4 regions of the Weizmannia sp. FSL W8-0401 genome follow, and region 1 is predicted to be linked to each of the others. Evidence: predicted binding sites of a transcription regulator. Region 1 holds the regulator's gene; each other region holds the start of a gene.
What was found. Region 1 encodes Rex, which represses fermentation and respiration genes when NADH is low (regulators of the CRP and FNR family bind a similar motif). Its sites were predicted from a motif close to TTGTGAAATATTTCACAA; they were not measured.
Positions count from the first base shown of each region.

Region 2: a site for Rex is predicted at 2,560-2,577, ahead of NSU00_RS03120 (L-lactate dehydrogenase). Genes of this name have one in related genera too.
Region 3: a site for Rex is predicted at 3,031-3,048, ahead of pflB (formate C-acetyltransferase). Genes of this name have one in related genera too.
Region 4: a site for Rex is predicted at 1,905-1,922, ahead of NSU00_RS07700 (DUF1641 domain-containing protein). Genes of this name have one in related genera too.

Region 1 covers NZ_JBBPAG010000001.1:2,980,234-2,984,817, reverse strand. The annotation lists gene NSU00_RS14455 (ABC-F family ATP-binding cassette domain-containing protein) at 1-718, opposite strand, end outside; gene NSU00_RS14450 (redox-sensing transcriptional repressor Rex) at 1,032-1,715, shown strand; gene tatC (twin-arginine translocase subunit TatC) at 1,866-2,630, shown strand; gene NSU00_RS14440 (YdiK family protein) at 2,668-2,865, opposite strand; gene NSU00_RS14435 (CPBP family intramembrane glutamic endopeptidase) at 2,862-3,590, opposite strand; gene groES (co-chaperone GroES) at 3,960-4,244, shown strand; gene groL (chaperonin GroEL) at 4,298-4,584, shown strand, end outside.
Region 2 covers NZ_JBBPAG010000001.1:671,272-675,855, forward strand. The annotation lists gene ppc (phosphoenolpyruvate carboxylase) at 1-1,794, opposite strand, end outside; gene NSU00_RS03115 (hypothetical protein) at 2,139-2,429, shown strand; gene NSU00_RS03120 (L-lactate dehydrogenase) at 2,854-3,792, shown strand; gene NSU00_RS03125 (3D domain-containing protein) at 4,003-4,584, opposite strand, start outside.
Region 3 covers NZ_JBBPAG010000001.1:2,403,580-2,408,163, forward strand. The annotation lists partial or broken gene NSU00_RS11845 (amino acid ABC transporter permease) at 1-485, shown strand, start outside; gene NSU00_RS11850 (amino acid ABC transporter ATP-binding protein) at 498-1,235, shown strand; gene NSU00_RS11855 (formate/nitrite transporter family protein) at 1,301-2,137, opposite strand; gene NSU00_RS16080 (DUF2705 family protein) at 2,295-2,705, shown strand; gene pflB (formate C-acetyltransferase) at 3,106-4,584, shown strand, end outside.
Region 4 covers NZ_JBBPAG010000001.1:1,609,834-1,614,417, forward strand. The annotation lists gene NSU00_RS07690 (glutamate-5-semialdehyde dehydrogenase) at 1-333, opposite strand, end outside; gene proB (glutamate 5-kinase) at 334-1,428, opposite strand; gene NSU00_RS07700 (DUF1641 domain-containing protein) at 2,007-2,456, shown strand; gene NSU00_RS07705 (NAD(P)/FAD-dependent oxidoreductase) at 2,491-3,672, shown strand; gene NSU00_RS07710 (DHH family phosphoesterase) at 3,830-4,584, opposite strand, start outside.

The DNA.
Region 1 (4,584 bases):
AATGCCTTGAGATTTCATAGACCTGGTTGACGACTTTATCCAGAAAATAACGGTCGTGGGACACGATCAGAATGGCGCCTTCATATCCTTGTAAATACTGCTCCAGCCAGGTGAGCGTTTCGATATCGAGATGGTTTGTCGGTTCATCCAAAATTAAGATATCCGGCTTTGTGAGCAGCAACTTCGCCAATGCAAGGCGTGTTTTTTGCCCGCCGCTTAACGTCCGGATCGGGGTGCTGTAGTCGTACTGGTCAAAACGGAAGCCATGCAGAACGGACCGGATATCCGCTTCGATCTGATATCCGCCTCCATCTTTAAAGCGTGTCTGCAAAGTATCATAAGCGTGCAGCACTTTTTCATACTCCGCCCGGCGGTTATAAATCGCGGGGTCGGCCATTTTTTGTTCATATTCGCGGAGCTGTTTTTCCATATCCAGCAAATCTTTAAAAACCGACATCATTTCGTCCCAAATGGACAAATCTGATTCGAGCCCGGCATTTTGGGCAAGATAACCGATTTCGACACCATTCGGCACAATGATGGAACCTTCGTCATAAGAAAGCTGGCCGGCAATGATTTTCAGCAGGGTCGATTTTCCGGCCCCGTTTCTCCCGACCAAAGCGATCCGGTCTTTTGTTTGGATTTCTAATTTTATATCCGATAAAATAAGTTCAGCGCCATAATATTTTGTGACTTGTTGAACTTGCAGCAACATCATCGTTATGTTCACCTCTATATCATTGTAAGTGTACAGGAAGGCGAACTGCAACTCAACCGGCGTGATCGAAATTTGTCAAAAAACTTTTCACATAAATCCGTAAAAACCCATGAAAAAAATGCTCATTTGTGATATATTTAACATAGTTGGAGAGAGAAAAAGACACATGCAGGCATTTTTTAAAACATATTTTTTCTTTGTTCAGATAGGAGTAATATTATAATGAGGAATGGCAGCGCTGCCATTCCGGAATGGACGCACGATTGGAACCAGCAGCACGAAAAATTTAAGCTTTCAACTTGGGGGATTTCACATGAAGGATGAATCAGTAAAAATACCGCAAGCCACCGCAAAACGGCTTCCATTATATTACCGGTACCTGAGAAATTTATATACACTCGGCAAGCAAAGGGTATCATCGGCGGAACTGAGTGAAGCGGTGAAAGTCGACTCCGCCACGATACGCAGGGATTTTTCCTACTTCGGGGCACTTGGGAAAAAAGGTTATGGTTATAATGTAAAATATTTATTGTCTTTCTTCGGCAAGACGCTGAACCAGGATGAGATCACAAATGTAGCGCTGATTGGCGTGGGGAACCTCGGTACAGCCCTTTTGAATTACAATTTTTCGAAGAATAACAGCGCGCGGATTGTTATGGCATTTGACAATGACCCCGGGAAGGTGGGGAGCCATGTTGGCAATGTGCCTGTTTACAGCATGGACGAATTAAGAGAACGGCTTTGCGCGGAAGATGTAACGGTCGTGATTCTAACGGTCCCCGCTTCCAGTGCGCAGGCGGTGACAGACGAGCTTGCCAGTACGAATGTAAAAGGCGTTTTAAACTTTACGCCTGCCCGGCTGAACGTGCCGCCGGATATCCGTGTCCATCATATTGACCTGGCCGTGGAACTGCAGGCACTGATCTACTTTTTAAAACATTATTCAAATGATGAAGAAAATTTGAAAGAAACAAAAGAGCCGGTTGCGAAGCCATAGCCAAAAAGCTTTTTTTCCGTTATCATAATGGGTACAGGGGGTGGCCCGTTTGAAAACGGAATGCAGGCGCAAATGGAAATGGCCGGGTTTGGCTCTGGCGTGCAAAGGGAAAAGGGCGGATTCCACGCCGGCACTTAAAGGAGAACGGCGATGAATGCGAAAAAAATGCCGGTTACCGGACATATCCAGGAATTGAGAAAGCGGTTAATCACCGTTCTCATTTTCTTTCTGTTCGCCCTGGTTGTTGGCTTTTTTACCGCAAAGCCTGTTATACGTTATTTGCAGCACGCCGAAAATGCCGGCATGTTCACGATGAATGCCTTCAGGGTAACCGATCCCATTAAGGTTTTTATGGAAGTTTCGGTTGTGATCGCATGCCTGTTGACCCTGCCGGTGATTTTGTACCAGCTTTGGGCGTTTATAAGCCCGGGGCTGTATGAGAAAGAAAAGAAACTGACATTAAGTTACATTCCTGTTTCCATCCTGCTTTTTATAGCCGGCGTTTCTTTTTCCTATTTCGTGCTTTGTCCGCTGATGGTGAAGTTTATGATGGGCTTGTCAAATGAAATGGGCATTCGTGCGGTGATCGGGATCAGGGAATATATTCAGTTTCTGCTGGAAATCACGCTTCCGTTTGGCTTTGTGTTCCAAATGCCGGTCGTGGTCCTGTTTCTGACCCAGCTTGGCATCATTACGCCGAGGCTGTTGAAAAAGGCAAGAAAATATGCGTATCTTGCTCTGATTGCAGCAGCCGGCATCATTACCCCGCCGGACGTGTTTTCGCAGCTGATTACCTTTGTCCCGCTCGTTTTGCTGTATGAAGCGAGCACGCTGATTTCGAAAATGGCGTACCGCAATGCCCAAAAAGCGGCAAAAGAAATGCCAATGGATGAACAGACGATTCCTTCTGAATAAGAAAGCCGTTTTCCGGACGGAACCGGAAAAACGGCTTTTATTTTTTCACTGAGTTTTTCAGCTTGAAATGGAGAAAGATCAGCCTGATTCCGGAACCCAGATCCAATGTTGCAATCAACAGCAGTAAATAAGAAAAAAAGCCCCAGCCGCCCACTTGTACCTGCTGAATGGCAAAATAAGTGAACAAGGCCCCGAGCAGGCAGTTTACAATTCCTGAAAAAAGTGGTCTCATCATAGAAGTCCTCCAATTGAGCTGTAAATTTCATGTACGGATGTCTGCAGAACGGACGGGTGCAAAAGCAGCCTAACGACCACAATTGTGTTCATGGAAACATGCGCAAACATGGAAACGGTGATCCGGTTTGTTTTCTCATATAAATAAGCGAGCGTCAGCCCTAAAAGGGAATATAAAAACAAGTGGCTCGGTTCGGTATGCGCGAGCCCAAAAATAACCGAGCTGACAATACCGGACAAAAGAAAAGAAAAGCGCCTGCGCAGCGTGCCGAAAATGATTTTCCGAAAGACGATTTCCTCGAGAATCGGCCCGGCGATCGAGCTGATGAGGATGACAAGCGGAAATCTTTCAATCAGCGCCATGATTTGCTGCGTATTGTTGGAGGCAGCCGGGGCACCGAACAATGATTCAATGATAGCGGCTGCAGTCTGGGCAAAGAAACAAAGAAAGACGCCGCTTATTGCCCATATGGCGGATGGTGCGGCCGGAAGCGGTTCGGCCCGGTCTGTTTCTTTCTTTGCGGCTTTTCTTAAAAGATACAGGACGATGATCAGCCCGATGATAAAGCTGATGACGGTCCAAAGCGGGGGCGTCAATGTCCGCATGCTGTCTGCCGGTTCGTGGAAAACGTTCACCCCGGCATAGTAGAGCAACGGATACCCGATGGCGCCGGACAGCAGCATAAGGATGTACGTCACGAGAATATACACATACTCTTTTTTCACGCGCTCTTTTCCTTTCTTGCCAGTTCAAAGTTTAAAGGATCGCAAATTCGTCCAATATGTTCATTGTACTATTGAACCGGGCGGGGTTCAAATGCCGTGCGCCGGGCCAGTCTTTTCAGTTGCATATCCGGATGGTGATCAAGCATACTTATAAAGGGGCAAGCGGCTGAAACGGAGGCGCGCAACCGGCATCCTTTGACAGGGCTCTTTAAAGAGTGCAGGACCCGAAAAAAATAAAAAAAGTTGGATGAGAAGACTTGCAAAAAAGCAAGGAATTATTTATTATAATAAATGTGTTAGCACTCAACTTATGTGAGTGCTAATATTGGCCAAAATTTTACATAATACGAATTAAGGAGGTTGTTTCACGTGTTAAAACCACTGGGTGATCGCGTTGTCATTGAATTAGTTGAATCGGAAGAAAAAACAGCAAGCGGTATTGTCCTGCCTGACACGGCAAAAGAAAAGCCGCAGGAAGGCAAAGTAGTGGCTGTCGGTTCCGGGCGTACCCTTGATAACGGTGAACGTGTTGCCATCGATGTAGCAGCAGGCGACCGCATCATCTTCTCGAAATATGCCGGCACTGAAGTGAAATATGACGGAAAAGAATACTTAATCCTTCGTGAAAGCGATATTCTGGCGGTTGTGGAATAAGCCTGGCTTGTTGAAACATAGAAATAACGATATGACATGAGGAGGTTTTATAAATGGCAAAAGAAATTAAATTCGGCGAAGAAGCCCGCCGCGGTATGCTTCGTGGTGTGGATAAACTGGCAGATGCTGTAAAAGTGACATTGGGCCCGAAAGGACGCAACGTCGTTCTGGAAAAGAAATTCGGTTCTCCGCTGATTACAAATGACGGTGTCACGATCGCAAAAGAAATTGAACTCGAAGACGCGTTTGAAAACATGGGCGCCAAACTTGTCTCCGAAGTGGCCAGCAAAACGAACGATGTAGCTGGTGACGGTACAACCACTGCGACCGTTCTGGCCCA
Region 2 (4,584 bases), 2.3 Mb from region 1:
TCCGAGTGAACCGCCGCGCCCGTGGAAAAACTTCAGCTTAATGCCGTATTTGGCACCCATTTCGTGGATCTCTTTCTGTGCTTTGTACAGCTGCCAGTTCGCCGTCATCGTGCCGCCGTCTTTGCTGCCGTCGGAATAGCCGAGCATGACTTCCTGCAGATTGCCGCGCACCTTTAAATGGTTGCGGTAAATGGGCATTTGGAAAAGGGTTTCGAGCATTTTCGCGCCGTTCCGCAAGTCTTCGATCGTTTCAAGAAGCGGGGCGATATGGATCTCACTTAAAATTTCGCCGTTCGGGTAGACGCGGTACAGGCCGGCTTCTTTTGCGAGCACGAGCACTTCCAGCACGTCGCTGACCGAATGTGCCATGCTGATCAAATACACCTGGATGGACCGTTCGCCGAATGTTTGGTGGGCGCGTTTGATCATCCGGAATGTGTTGATGACTTCCTGCGTTTCCGGCGTAAACGTATCATAGATTGAAATCATCGGCCGCGGGTCGTTTAAAGCCTTCAGGAGCACCGCGACTTTTTCATTTTCGGGCAGATTTTTATAGTCTTTCGCGATATTGACGTTATAAAGCACCTCGGCAAGTGCCGATTCATGTTCGCCGCTATGGTTGCGGATATCGAGTGATGCTAGGTGGAACCCGAACAATTCGACCTGGCGGATAACTTTGCGGAGCAATTTAATCGGATGCCCGGCCGGATGGTGCTGGTTCACGCTGTCCCGGATCATATACAGATCGGCAAGGAGCTCCTCTGCGGATTGGTAGCCGCCATTGCTTTTTCCCACACATTCCAGTTTATGGATCATAATCGCCAGCTTTCTGCGGTAAATTTCATCTTTTGTCGGCCATAATTTTGCAGCTGGCATTGTATTTTCTTCGCTTTCCACAGACGCAAGCAGGGTATGGCTGGCGCTTATTTTTTTGGCAGAATGGCTGAGCAGCTCCCGGAGTGTGGTAAGCGACTTTTTATATTTTTCCAATACGAGTTCACGCTGCATCTCGAGCGTTTTCCAGGTGATGTCCGCGGTCACGTTCGGGTTCCCGTCCCGGTCGCCGCCGATCCACGATCCGAAATGAAGATAAGAAGGGACTTTAAAACGCTGTCCGTACGATTCGTACAGATAGTCTTCTAGGTCTTCGTGTATGCGCGGCAGCACGTCGAACAGGACATTGTCGAAATAATAAAGCCCGTTTTTCACCTCGTCGAGAACGGACGGTTTCTTCTCGCGGATTTCGGAACTTTGCCATAAAATGGTAATCTCATTCAAAATCGTTTCTTCAATAACTTTTTTCTCATAACGGGTGCTTGTAAATTCGAGCGTTTTTAAAAGGTCTGCAATGCGTTTATGGATTTGCAGAATGGTCCGCCTCGTTGCTTCTGTCGGGTGTGCCGTTATAATCAGCTCAAGCGATAAACTGTTCAGCAGTTCTGCAACCATTTCAGCCGGCACTTTTTCTTTCCGCAGCGTTTCGATGCCATCTTCAAGTGAACGCGGTTGGACCTGGTCTGTATCTTCCGACTGGTACTCCCGCCGGCGCTTAATTCTGAAATTTTGCTCGGTAATATTAAATAATTGCAGATAGGTAGAGAAAGCGCGGATGACTTCCTGCCGTTCTGGCGGATTCAGGTCTGTAATTTCTTTTTTTAATTGAAGGTAGAAAGCCTCATCGCCGGTTTCCCTCGCTTTTTGTGCCAGGGAGCGAATATTTTGGATTGTTTTGAGCAATGCTTCGCCGCCTTCAAATAGGATCACTTTATCCAGCAGCCCGGCGAGAAAATCCATGTCTGCCTGCAGGGCCATCCGGTGGGCTTTCTTTTCATCAATTTGATGCAAGGATAATCGCTCCTTTCATTTGGTCAGAAAAATGCACAAAGAAAATGATACTTATTATTATACTTGTAAAATGAAAAAAGTCTAATACTTTATAAAATTAAAAACCAGTAAAGGAACATTTCCCGCATAAAGGGATAAATTAAGGATAAAACGCGAACAATTAAAAGTCAACTGCGAATATCATTCGTGTTTTTACATGGCAAGTACCGAGAATGGAAAGAAAAGAATTGGCATTGAAACCGGTCTCTTCTTCTTTGATAATAAATGAAAGCAGCCGGTATGGAGAGAAAAAAGTGCACTTATATGAAGTTGATTTTATGGTCGGCTTTATTTTGCCCGTCGTACTGGCTGTCCACACGATGTTCATTTTTGATGCACAATTGAATGGCTGTACAGTTGCGTTTTTGTCGATGTCTGGCGGGCACGCCTCCATGCATGTGAAGCAGATTCTTTTAAGCGGGCAGCACCCGCTTTTTTGGAGGGCAGGCATTCAGGAGCAAAAATGGCAGAGATCATTTGGGCGGGATCAGCCATTTATTCCTCCGCCCGGGGAACTTTGTGAAAATCAGCACAAGAATGAATAACGCTTACATATCTGGCTCTTTCAAATAAAGCCATTTGTGAAAAATGTAAACGGATAATTTTGAAAAACCGTCATTTTCCTTTAAAACCGGGCATTTGGGCAAGCAAATTTTCAAATTTTCGCCATAAAATATGTGAATCTAATCACAAAAATAGTGGTATACTTACCCATGTGGAATGAAGGAAAATGAACGGAACGATCCATTTCAGCCATAAAAGGGCATGCCGTCCATCTTTTTCACAAACCGCACGGCAGCATTTGCTGCAAAAGTTTAATCGTCCTGCTTTAAAGGAAAAGCAGTATGGAATCCATTAGGAGTTGGCACAATATCCATAGACTGGATAGGGGCTCGCCATGCCGGGCTTGCAAAACTGCTTTCATACAGTGGAAATATTTTTTACTTTTGATGGGGAGGAAGATTATACATGAAAAAAGTCAATCGTATTGCAGTGGTTGGAACGGGTGCAGTTGGTACAAGTTACTGCTACGCCATGATTAATCAGGGTGTTGCAGAAGAGCTTGTTTTAATCGATATTAACGAAGCAAAAGCAGAAGGGGAAGCCATGGACCTGAACCACGGCCTGCCATTTGCGCCTACGCCGACCCGCGTTTGGAAAGGCGATTATTCCGATTGCGGCACTGCCGATCTCGTTGTCATTACGGCAGGTTCCCCGCAAAAACCGGGCGAAACAAGGCTTGATCTTGTTTCCAAAAACGCAAAAATTTTTAAAGGCATGATTAAGAGCATCATGGACAGCGGCTTTAACGGGATTTTTCTTGTTGCCAGCAACCCGGTTGACATTTTGACATATGTAACTTGGAAAGAGTCCGGCCTGCCGAAAGAACATGTTATCGGTTCGGGCACAGTGCTTGACTCCGCGCGTCTCCGCAACTCTTTGAGCGCCCAATTTGGAATTGACCCGCGCAATGTGCATGCTGCGATTATCGGCGAACACGGCGATACGGAACTTCCGGTATGGAGCCATACAAATATCGGTTACGATACGATTGAAAGCTATCTACAAAAAGGAATTATTGACGAAAAGACGTTAGATGACATTTTTGTCAATACGAGAGATGCGGCTTATCATATTATTGAACGAAAAGGGGCCACATTTTACGGCATCGGGATGTCCCTGACCCGGATTACAAGGGCAATCCTGAACAATGAAAACAGCGTATTGACGGTCTCTGCATTTCTTGAAGGCCAATACGGAAACAGCGATGTGTACATTGGCGTTCCGGCCATCATCAATCGCCAGGGCATCCGTGAAGTGGTTGAAATCAAACTGAACGAAAAAGAACAGGAACAGTTCAATCATTCTGTAAAAGTGCTAAAAGAAACAATGGCACCGATATTGTAAGCATTTGTGCCGGCCGGGCTTTATGGGAGGCCCGGCTTTTTCTTTGAAAAAAATCCCGACGCCTGCTTAAGGCGGACTGCCGAAAAAAGTGCCCATGCTTGCCCCGCTTTCCGGGAAAAGCATGGGCCTGTTTTTTACCGGGGTTAGGAGCGGGCCTGCCATAGGCGGATATAGAAAAGCAGCCTTGAATCGATTCAAGGCTGCTTTTTCTTAATTCAATATGATCACTTTGACCGTACGGCGCCCCCATGCGATGGAAGCTTTTTTGTTCGGCATCAGGACATCGATGATATGGCCCTTAATGGCACCGCCGGTATCGGCTGCGATGGCAACCCCGTATCCTTCAACCCAGACTTTGCTGCCGAGCGGAATGACCGACGGATCGACAGCGATCAATTTCATGTTCGGGTTTTTCTTAATGTTATATCCCAAAGCGGTAATATCCAGCTTCGTATCTTCATGGTTATAAGATGTCGCCGTCACATAAAAGGATTTGCCTTGTGGCGTGCTGTGGCCGGAAGATGCGGTGGATTTGGTTCCGGCCGTTTTCCCGGCACCGGCTTCCGCTGGTTTTTTCGCTTGTGTTTCTGCTGTTTTTTCAGCTTGCGCTTCCGCTGCCTTTTCGGCTTCAGCTTCGCTCGCTTGTTTTGCGAGGGCTTCTTCCCTGGCTTTTGCGGCCGCCTGCTGTGCCTTTATTTCTTTTTGCAGGTTGCTGATTTTCGTATTCAAGTCGGTTTGTTTTTGTTCCGCTTTTGACAGCTCATTTTGAATGCTGTCATACTTCGATTTTAA
Region 3 (4,584 bases), 580 kb from region 1:
AGCAATCCGCGGAACCCCGTTGCTTGTGCAATTATTTATCATTTTTTACGGGCTGCCGTCTGTGCATGTTACCATTGGTTCTTTTCCGGCCGCCATTATCGGCTTTTCGCTCAATGTCGGCGCATATGCATCAGAAGTGATCAGGGCAGCGATTTTATCGATTCCAAAGGAGCAATGGGAAGCAGCGTATTCGATCGGGATGAACTATGCGCAGGCTTTAAGAAGAATTGTGCTCCCGCAGGCTGTCCGCGTATCGGTGCCGCCGCTTTCCAATACGTTTATCAGCCTTGTAAAAGATACATCTCTTGCTTCCTTAATTTTGGTGGCCGATCTGTTCCGTAAAGCACAGGAAATTGCCTCCACCACCCTATCAATATATGCTGCTGTATGTCGAAGCCGCCTTTTTGTACTGAGTGATTTGTTTGATTCTCTCAATAATCCAGCAAAAATTGGAAGGCCGTTTTGATAAATACATCAGCAAGTAAGGAGGGACCTGTATGATTCGAATAGAAGGGTTACATAAACAATTCGGCAACCTTGAAGTGCTGAAAGGCATTGACTTAACCATTGAAAAAGGGAAAGTGATCGTCATCATCGGCCCGTCCGGTTCCGGCAAAACCACGCTGCTCCGCTGTATGAATGCCCTTGAAATTCCAAATCAAGGCAGGATACAGATCGATGATGTATCCGTTGACTTTTCCCAGCATCCCGGTAAAAAAGAACTCGCAGCTTTGCGGCAAAAATCCGGCATGGTTTTCCAACAGTACAATCTTTTCCCGCATAAAACGGTTCTCGAAAACGTGATTGAGGGGCCGGTCATTGTAAAAAAGGAAAACCGCCAGGATGCAGTAAAAAAAGCGGAAATGCTGCTGGAAAAGGTGGGCCTGCTTGATAAAAAAGAGGCGTATCCAGCAAGCCTTTCCGGCGGCCAGCAGCAGCGCGCCGGGATTGCGAGAGCGCTTGCAATGGAGCCGGAAGTGATGCTGTTTGACGAACCGACATCCGCACTGGATCCGGAACTGGTAAGCGGCGTGCTGAATGTGATGAAGGAGCTTGCTGAAGAAGGCATGACAATGGCCGTTGTGACACACGAAATGCGGTTTGCCCGCGAAGTTGCGGACAAGGTGATATTTATGGATGGCGGCGTCATCCTGGAGCAAGGCAAACCGGAAGAAGTGTTCCATCATCCAAAAAACGCACGGACCAAGCAATTCCTGCAGCTGATCCAAAGCTGACGGGCCGGAGCGGTTAATCCCATATTAAAAAGAGCTGCCTGAATAAAAGGCAGCTCTTTTTAATATTACTTGATTTTTTCAGCAGAAAAAGGGGATACGGTGTGTGTGTCCACAACAGCAACCGGCACCTTTTCTTTTTTCTTTGACGTTAAGAAGGCGTACATGGCACCGACAAAGACGCCGCCGCCAATCATATTTCCGAGCGTTACCACGCCGAGGTTGTGCAAAATGCCAACGAGTGTAATCGTATCCGGGTGCGGGGCAGCAAGTGCGAGCGCGAACAGCACCATATTGGCAATGCTGTGTTCGTAGCCTGAAATGACGAAGCCAAACACGAGCAGCATCATCGAAGCGATTTTAGCCCCGTCCCCCTTTACGTTTATCGGAACCCAGAACCCTAAACAAACAAGCCAGTTACAAAGGATCGAACGGAAAAACATTTGGGCTGTTGTCAGGCTGATTTTTCCGCCCACAACCGACATTAAAAACTGGCTGTTATCCGAATCCGCATAGAGTCCGCTGTAATGGATAAACAGCGCGAAAATCGCCGCCCCCATCAAATTTCCGGCATACGTTGCCACCCAGTTTGTGAGCGCATCTTTCCAAGTTGTCGCTTTTTTTACCGTGCTCATCGTCATCATCATCGTATTGCCGGTAAATAGCTCGCCGCCGCCAAACATAATAAGCACGAGCGCTGCACCGAAAAATATGGAAGCCATAAAGGAAGTAACCGGAGACTTCGCATCAAAAAATGGCTCGGCAAGACGGTAACAAATAATAATGGCAAAACCGATAAACATACTTGCCAACACTGCTTTTGTCACATAACGAAGCAGGGATTCTTCCAGATATTTTTTCTTATTTAACGCCATTTGAACAACAGATTCAACGGCCTCGTACATAAACACCATCTCCAACTGAAAAATGTTAAATTGTGAAAAACATCACAAACAACTGCCTTTCTATCATATCCCCTTTTTCCCTGTTTGTGTTTGTATATATTTTGAACGTTTATGAAGCGATTACACAGGAAGGGGCTTTTGACAGCTATCATTACTGGTGTTCATTGGCTGCCAGTGCCTTATCAATTTGATCAGGGTTTTTTGGGGGCAAGTGAATGTAAATAATGGAATGGGAATATTGCTATTCAGTTATTTTTTGATGATCTATGTTATCATCAGCCTCCAGTCTCTTTTGAAAATGTTTTTAAATTCCCGCATTGCGTTTCTGATCGTCAATATTTATATCGTTTTTTCCTGCATTTCAATTAGTGAAAAAGGGCTGCCAAAGTATATTTATTATTTATCCCTTAGTAATTACGGAATGGGTTTCAAACAAAATTTAGGCAAAGTGAATAGCTTATATACAGACGATTTAAATATTCATTACAGTATATTTATTTTACTCGTTTTAGAAGTTGCCATTCTAATTGCATCAGCGCTTAAAGTTAAAAAAATGGATGTCATATAGGGGGGAATACCATGATCCAGCTTATAAATGTAAGCAAAAAATTCAAGCTTACACGAAAAATATACCGCAACCGTTTTCATCTGGCTGTGTCGATTTTGTGAAATATTGAGCATGTTACCAAATCACAAACTCTCCTCAAGAAAAATAATCATATGAAAAACTGATCAATTTGTGTTATAACACGCTTTCATCGCATTTTTCTATTATATATATACGGCCAAATGTTTTGAACATTCTTTGACAACTGCATTTTCCGGCCCTAAAATGTGAACGCTATCACTATCTTTTTAAAATCGCCCGTGCTAAAATGAAAGCGTAATAAGAAATGTTCACTATTTAACAAACAAACATCCAATTCTGAAGGCAGCTCATTAATAGGCTTAAAGGAGGCCAATTTAAAATGACTGAACAATTGCTGACAAAAGCACCGCTCTCCAAAAAACAATGGGAAGGCTTTAAAGGAGGAAACTGGCAAAAAGAAATCGACGTAAGGGACTTTATTTTGAAAAATGTAACCCCTTACGAAGGCGATGAAAGCTTCCTTGCCGGTCCGACTGAAGCCACTTTAAAATTATGGGACCAGGTCATGGAACTGTCGAAACAGGAACGCGAAAAAGGTGGCGTCCTGGATATGGATACGAAAATTGTATCCACCATTACATCGCATGGCCCGGGGTATTTAAACAAAGAACTTGAAAAAATTGTCGGTTTCCAAACCGATAAACCGTTCAAACGTTCGATGATGCCGTTTGGCGGAATCCGGATGGCAGAAAGCGCCTTAAAATCTTACGGATATGAAATTGATCCGGAAATCAAACATATTTTTACAGAATGGCGGAAAACCCATAACCAGGGTGTATTCGATGCCTACACGCCGGAAATCAAAGCTGCACGGCATGCCGGCATTGTAACCGGCCTTCCGGATGCTTACGGTCGCGGCCGCATTATCGGCGACTACCGGCGCGTTGCACTTTACGGGGTAGATTATTTAATTGAACAAAAGAAAAAAGATCTTGACTTAATCGGCTGCGGCTTGATGACAGAAGAAGTCATCCGCGAACGCGAAGAACATTCGGAACAAATCCGCGCATTGCAGGAATTGAAACAAATGGCACAAAGCTACGGATTCGATATTTCCGAACCGGCTTCAAACGCACGAGAAGCTTTCCAATGGCTGTATTTCGCGTATCTGGCTGCCATTAAGGAACAAAACGGCGCGGCCATGAGCCTTGGGCGCACATCCTCTTTCCTTGACATTTATATTGAAAGAGATTTGAAAAACGGCGTCTTGACTGAACGGGAAGCACAAGAACTCGTCGACCACTTTGTCATGAAACTCCGCCTCGTCAAATTTGCACGGACGGAAGAATATAATGAACTGTTCAGCGGCGACCCGACATGGGTAACAGAATCGATCGGCGGTATGGCTTTGGACGGCCGTACGCTCGTTACGAAAAACTCGTTCCGCTTCCTGAACACGCTCGACAACCTCGGCCCTGCGCCGGAACCGAACCTGACCGTGCTCTGGTCGACGAAACTGCCGGATAAATGGAAACAATATTGCGCGAAAATGTCGATCAAGACGAGCGCCATCCAGTACGAAAACGACGACTTAATGCGTGAAGAATACGGCGATGATTACGGCATTGCCTGCTGTGTATCGGCGATGCGGATCGGCAAACAAATGCAATTCTTCGGCGCCCGTGCCAACCTGGCAAAAGCTTTGCTGTATGCGATTAACGGCGGCGTTGATGAACGGTATAAAATGCAAGTCGCACCTCCGTTCCAGCCGATCACATCGGAATATCTCAATTACGATGAAGTCATGGAAAAATACGACCGGATGCTTGACTGGCTTGCAGGCGTTTATATCAATGCT
Region 4 (4,584 bases), 1.4 Mb from region 1:
TTTCTTTTTGAGGATCAGCAACCCGTTTTCTTTCTTGATTTCTTCGACTGTTTCCCCGACCGGATCTTTTAACTTCACAAGCAGCCGGACCGCTTCTGACATATCATGGATCCGCTTCTCGTTAAGCATCATCCTGTCAAGTATATTTTCCGGAAGGCCCGCCCGGCTCCCGCTCCTGAGGTCTTTTTTGTTTTCGGAAATGATCGTTTCCCGGTCCTCAAGCAAAACACGGGCAACCGCCAAAAGCGCTTTGTTTTTTTCTTCCGTTGTCTTTTTGGCAAGCGCCATGCTGATATTCTTCGCTTTTTTTCCTTTTTCTGCGGCTTCAGACATTTAACCCAGCCCCTTTCTGTTTAAAGGCACCCAGTGATCGCGGTGGATGACTTCTTCTGCTGCCCGCCCGCCAGGCTTCATGAGCACGTGCAACAACTCATCCGCACCGTAAAGCACTTCCCCTTTTCCAAGCAGCCCTTTTGCGCCGTAGACGTCCACGACATCGCCTTTTTGGAATGTTCCGGAAATTTTTTGAATGCCTGCCGGAAGCAGGCTGCTCCCTTTTTGCAGCAAAGCCTGTTCCGCGCCGCGGTCAATGTATATTTTTCCGGCACTTTCCGAAAACAGCGCGATCCATTGTTTCCGGCTCTTTACAGCCGGGCGGGCGGCTCCGATATACGTGCCGTCCCCTTTTCCTTCGAGTATCTTGACGAGTTTACCGCGCCCTTTTCCCGTACCGATAAACACCCGGACGCCGAGGGATACCGCTGTATTTGCGGCTTTCAACTTTGACAGCATGCCGCCGGTTCCCGCTTTCGAACCGGCGCCTCCAGCCATTTTCATCATCTCGGGCGTGATGTTATCGATAAAATCAATGCGCCGTGCACAACGGTCGTATTTTGGATTTGTACTGTACAGCCCGTTTACATCCGTTAAAATAATGAGGTACCCGGCGTGGACAAGCCCGCTGACGAGCGCAGACAGCATGTCATTGTCGCCGAAAGTGAGTTCTGAGACCGATACGGAATCATTTTCATTGATAACCGGGATGACGCCGCGGCGCAAAAGCTCTGTTATCGTTGAATAAGCGTTATGGTACCGGTCTTTTGTGGAAAAGTCTTTCCGGGTTAACAAAATTTGCGCCGGTATTAAGCCGTAACCACCAAGCGCTTCCCTGTACCGCTGGATGAGCACACTCTGGCCGATGGCAGCAGCAGCCTGCTTCCCTTTTAACGTGACGGGCCGCGCCGGGTAACCGAGCAGCCGGAACCCGCACGCGACAGCGCCGGATGAAACGACGACCACCTCATGCCCGGCTCTGCGCAATGCCGCAAGGGCGCCGATATGGTCGGCAAACTTCTGTTCATCAATTTCCCCCGCGTCATTTGTTAAAGAACTGCTTCCGATTTTTACTACGACTCTGTTTTTCTCCATGGCATTTCTCTCCTTCTAAAAGGGTAAACAAAAAGGCCTTCCCGTCCCTGTAAAAAGGACGAAAAGGCCTTGCTTTTCGCGGTACCACCTTTTTTGGGCGACACACTTGCGCCCCGCTCTTTTTTGATAACGCAAAGCTTTGCGCCCGGTTTTCCGGGACCCGGAAGGCAGGTTTGGCAGGCCGCCTGCTGCAGCACCTTTCAGCCTGTGGGCGCCGCTCTCTTGCGCAGGGGTAATCCGCCTACTATTCCTTCGTTCACGTTCAGTATTTTTAATTATCTTACAACAGCACCGGAAGAAATGCAAGCAAAATATTTTGCTATGCATAACCCGAGAAGCCGGGACAAAAAATAAGCTTGCATGCGGATTTTCCCCGAAATTGGAAAGAAAATTACTTCCTATACAGTGAAAATTTGATATACTAATCATATATGAGGTTTCATCACCTTTCTTTGTGAATCTTAGTATGCGTAATTATGGGAGGAAATTCACAAACAGGAGGGAGGGAATCAGGGAACCTGTATATTTTTTGTATCTACATATGTGTGGGAATTCCATCAGAAAAGGAGAAATAGGAGATGGCAGAAACTTCAGCTCAAAAAGGCAATCCTGAAGAAAAACCAGAAGTAACCCCGGAAACGGCAGTCGCACAGAAAGATTTGCTGGATCAATTATTGGATCCGGAAATCCAGCAATCTTTGACGGTGTTGGTTGAAAGCCTGCCGAAAATGGCCGAACTGGTCACAATTTTAAACAAAACCTATGATTTTGCGCAATCCATAATGACAGATAAAGTGCTGATCAATGATTTTAAAGGCGGATTTCAAGGTTTTCTGGATCCCGTTGCCGAGAAAGCAAAGGGGCTTGCCCAAACCGCGATTGAAGCAAAGGACCGTGCCGAGACGTCCACAGACACGATCGGATTGTTCGGCCTGTTAAGATTGCTGAAAGATCCGCAAGCCCAGAAGCTGTTCCGTTTTCTGCAGTCTTATCTTGCAGTCGCGGAAGAACGCAGCAAACAGCAGTAAGGTGAATGAGAACTAATGAAAACGGGGGATCCATATGAGTAAAAAAATTGTCATTTTAGGGGCCGGTTACGGCGGCCTGTTATCTGCGTTATCAGCGCGTGAATATTTGTCAAAAGACGATGCGGCGATCACAGTCGTAAACCGTGTGCCGGACCATCAAATTATTACGGAACTGCACCGTCTGGCGGCGGGCGGCGTTTCTGAAAAACGGGTGTCGCTTCCGCTCAGAAAACTGTTTAAAGGCAAAGATGTCGACGTTCAGGTGGATGAAGTCACAAAAATCTCGCCTGATTCGAAAGAAGTATCACTTGGAAGCGGCTTTAAGCTGAATTACGATGTGCTCGTTGTGGCGCTCGGCAGCGAAACAGCTTTCTTCGGTATTCCGGGCCTTGAAGAAAACAGCTTTCTGTTAAAATCAGTGGACGATGCGAAACGCATTCATGCCCATATCGAGTCCTGCCTTGAGCAGTATGCCAAAACGAAAAACAAAGCGGATGCCACATTTGTTGTCGGCGGCGGCGGCCTGACCGGGATTGAACTGGTTGGCGAGCTGGCGGACAAGGTTCCGGGGTGGTCGAAAAAATTTGCGATCGACCCTTCCGAAATCTCGCTTATTTGTGTCGAAGCGGCGCCTTCCATTTTGCCGAACTTCGCGCCAAATCTGATTGAACGGGCAACGAAGAGCTTGGAAGCGCGCGGCGTGCAATTTTTCACAGGCATCCCTGTTACGAAATTCCAGGACAATGTGGTGGAATTAAAAGACGGCCAGAAAATCGAAACGAAGACGCTTATCTGGACGGGCGGCGTGCAAGGAAACCGTGTCGTTGCAAATTCCGGGATTGAAGTAAACCGCGGGCGTGCAACGGTAAACGCCTATTTGCAATCCACTTCCCACCCGGATGTGTTTGTTGCAGGCGACAGCGCGGTTGTCTTCCCATCAGAAGGCGCACGCCCTTATCCGCCAACAGCACAAATGTCATGGCAAATGGGCGAATTGATCGGCTATAATCTTTATGCTTATTTAAAAGGCGGGAAAATGCAAACATTCCAGCCGGTCAACTCCGGTACGCTTGCAAGCCTCGGCAGAAAAGATGCCATTGCGTTTATCGGGGAAAACCAAACGCAATTAAAAGGCTTCCCGGCTTCCGCCATGAAGGAAGCAAGCAATATCCGTTACCTGGCCCATATCAACGGGTTGTTCTCACTTGTATATTAAGGAAAAAGGCGCATCCAAACGCGGATGTGCCTTTTTTAAGCCCCTTTCTTCCCCGGCAAACTTGCTAAGTGCAGGACGCGCTTCATCCTGCGTGCAAATTTGCATGCAACCGGCTCTCCCAGCACGAAAAAAAAAGCCCGGCATCACCCGGGCAGCTTTACAAACCGCTTTCGCTTCTTTTTTTCTTTTTGTCCATATATTCCAAATACGCATCATCGTGGGCAAGCCACGCCTGGAACTGGCGCTTTACAAATTTTTCCGCTTCTTCAAAGGCGGAAAAAGAAGGAGACTGCTTTAAGCCTCTTGCTTCGATCTCCCAGCCTTTTTGGGCGTCTTTATAAATTAAGATCGGTTCCCCGCTGCGGTTTTGGTATAAACATCCCGCTTCCTGCCCTTTGATATTGGACTGGTTATGGGCAAAATCGCGTTTAAGCGGTTCCGTTTTAAACGTTTCGATGACAAACTGCCGGAACGCCTCTTCCGTCAGCACAGCCCCCGATGCTTTTTTATGCCCGCCCCCGTCGTATTTTTTGGCAATTTCCGATACGTCAATATGGTCATGAATCGTCCTGAAACTGATCCGTTTCTTTCCGACCATGCAAATGGCGATATAATCGAGATGTGGGTATTCTTTTGCAATGGCATTCCCCAATTCGGAATGGTGCGACTCGGCATGGATAACACCTGCATAATAACCGTCAATCACGGCCTGGTAGACTTCCCGCTTCTTTCCATTGATATACCTTTCGATTTTTTTCTCTTCCAGATCGAGGATCTTTTCTTCCAGATCATCAAATGAAAAAGTTTCACTGCCGCTAAGTTTATGTAGCAAAATCTCTTCAAACTCTTCGATCGGATACAGGTAAAAAAGATCATTTAATTTTTTGGCCTGCATATTCCCGTTGCGTTCCC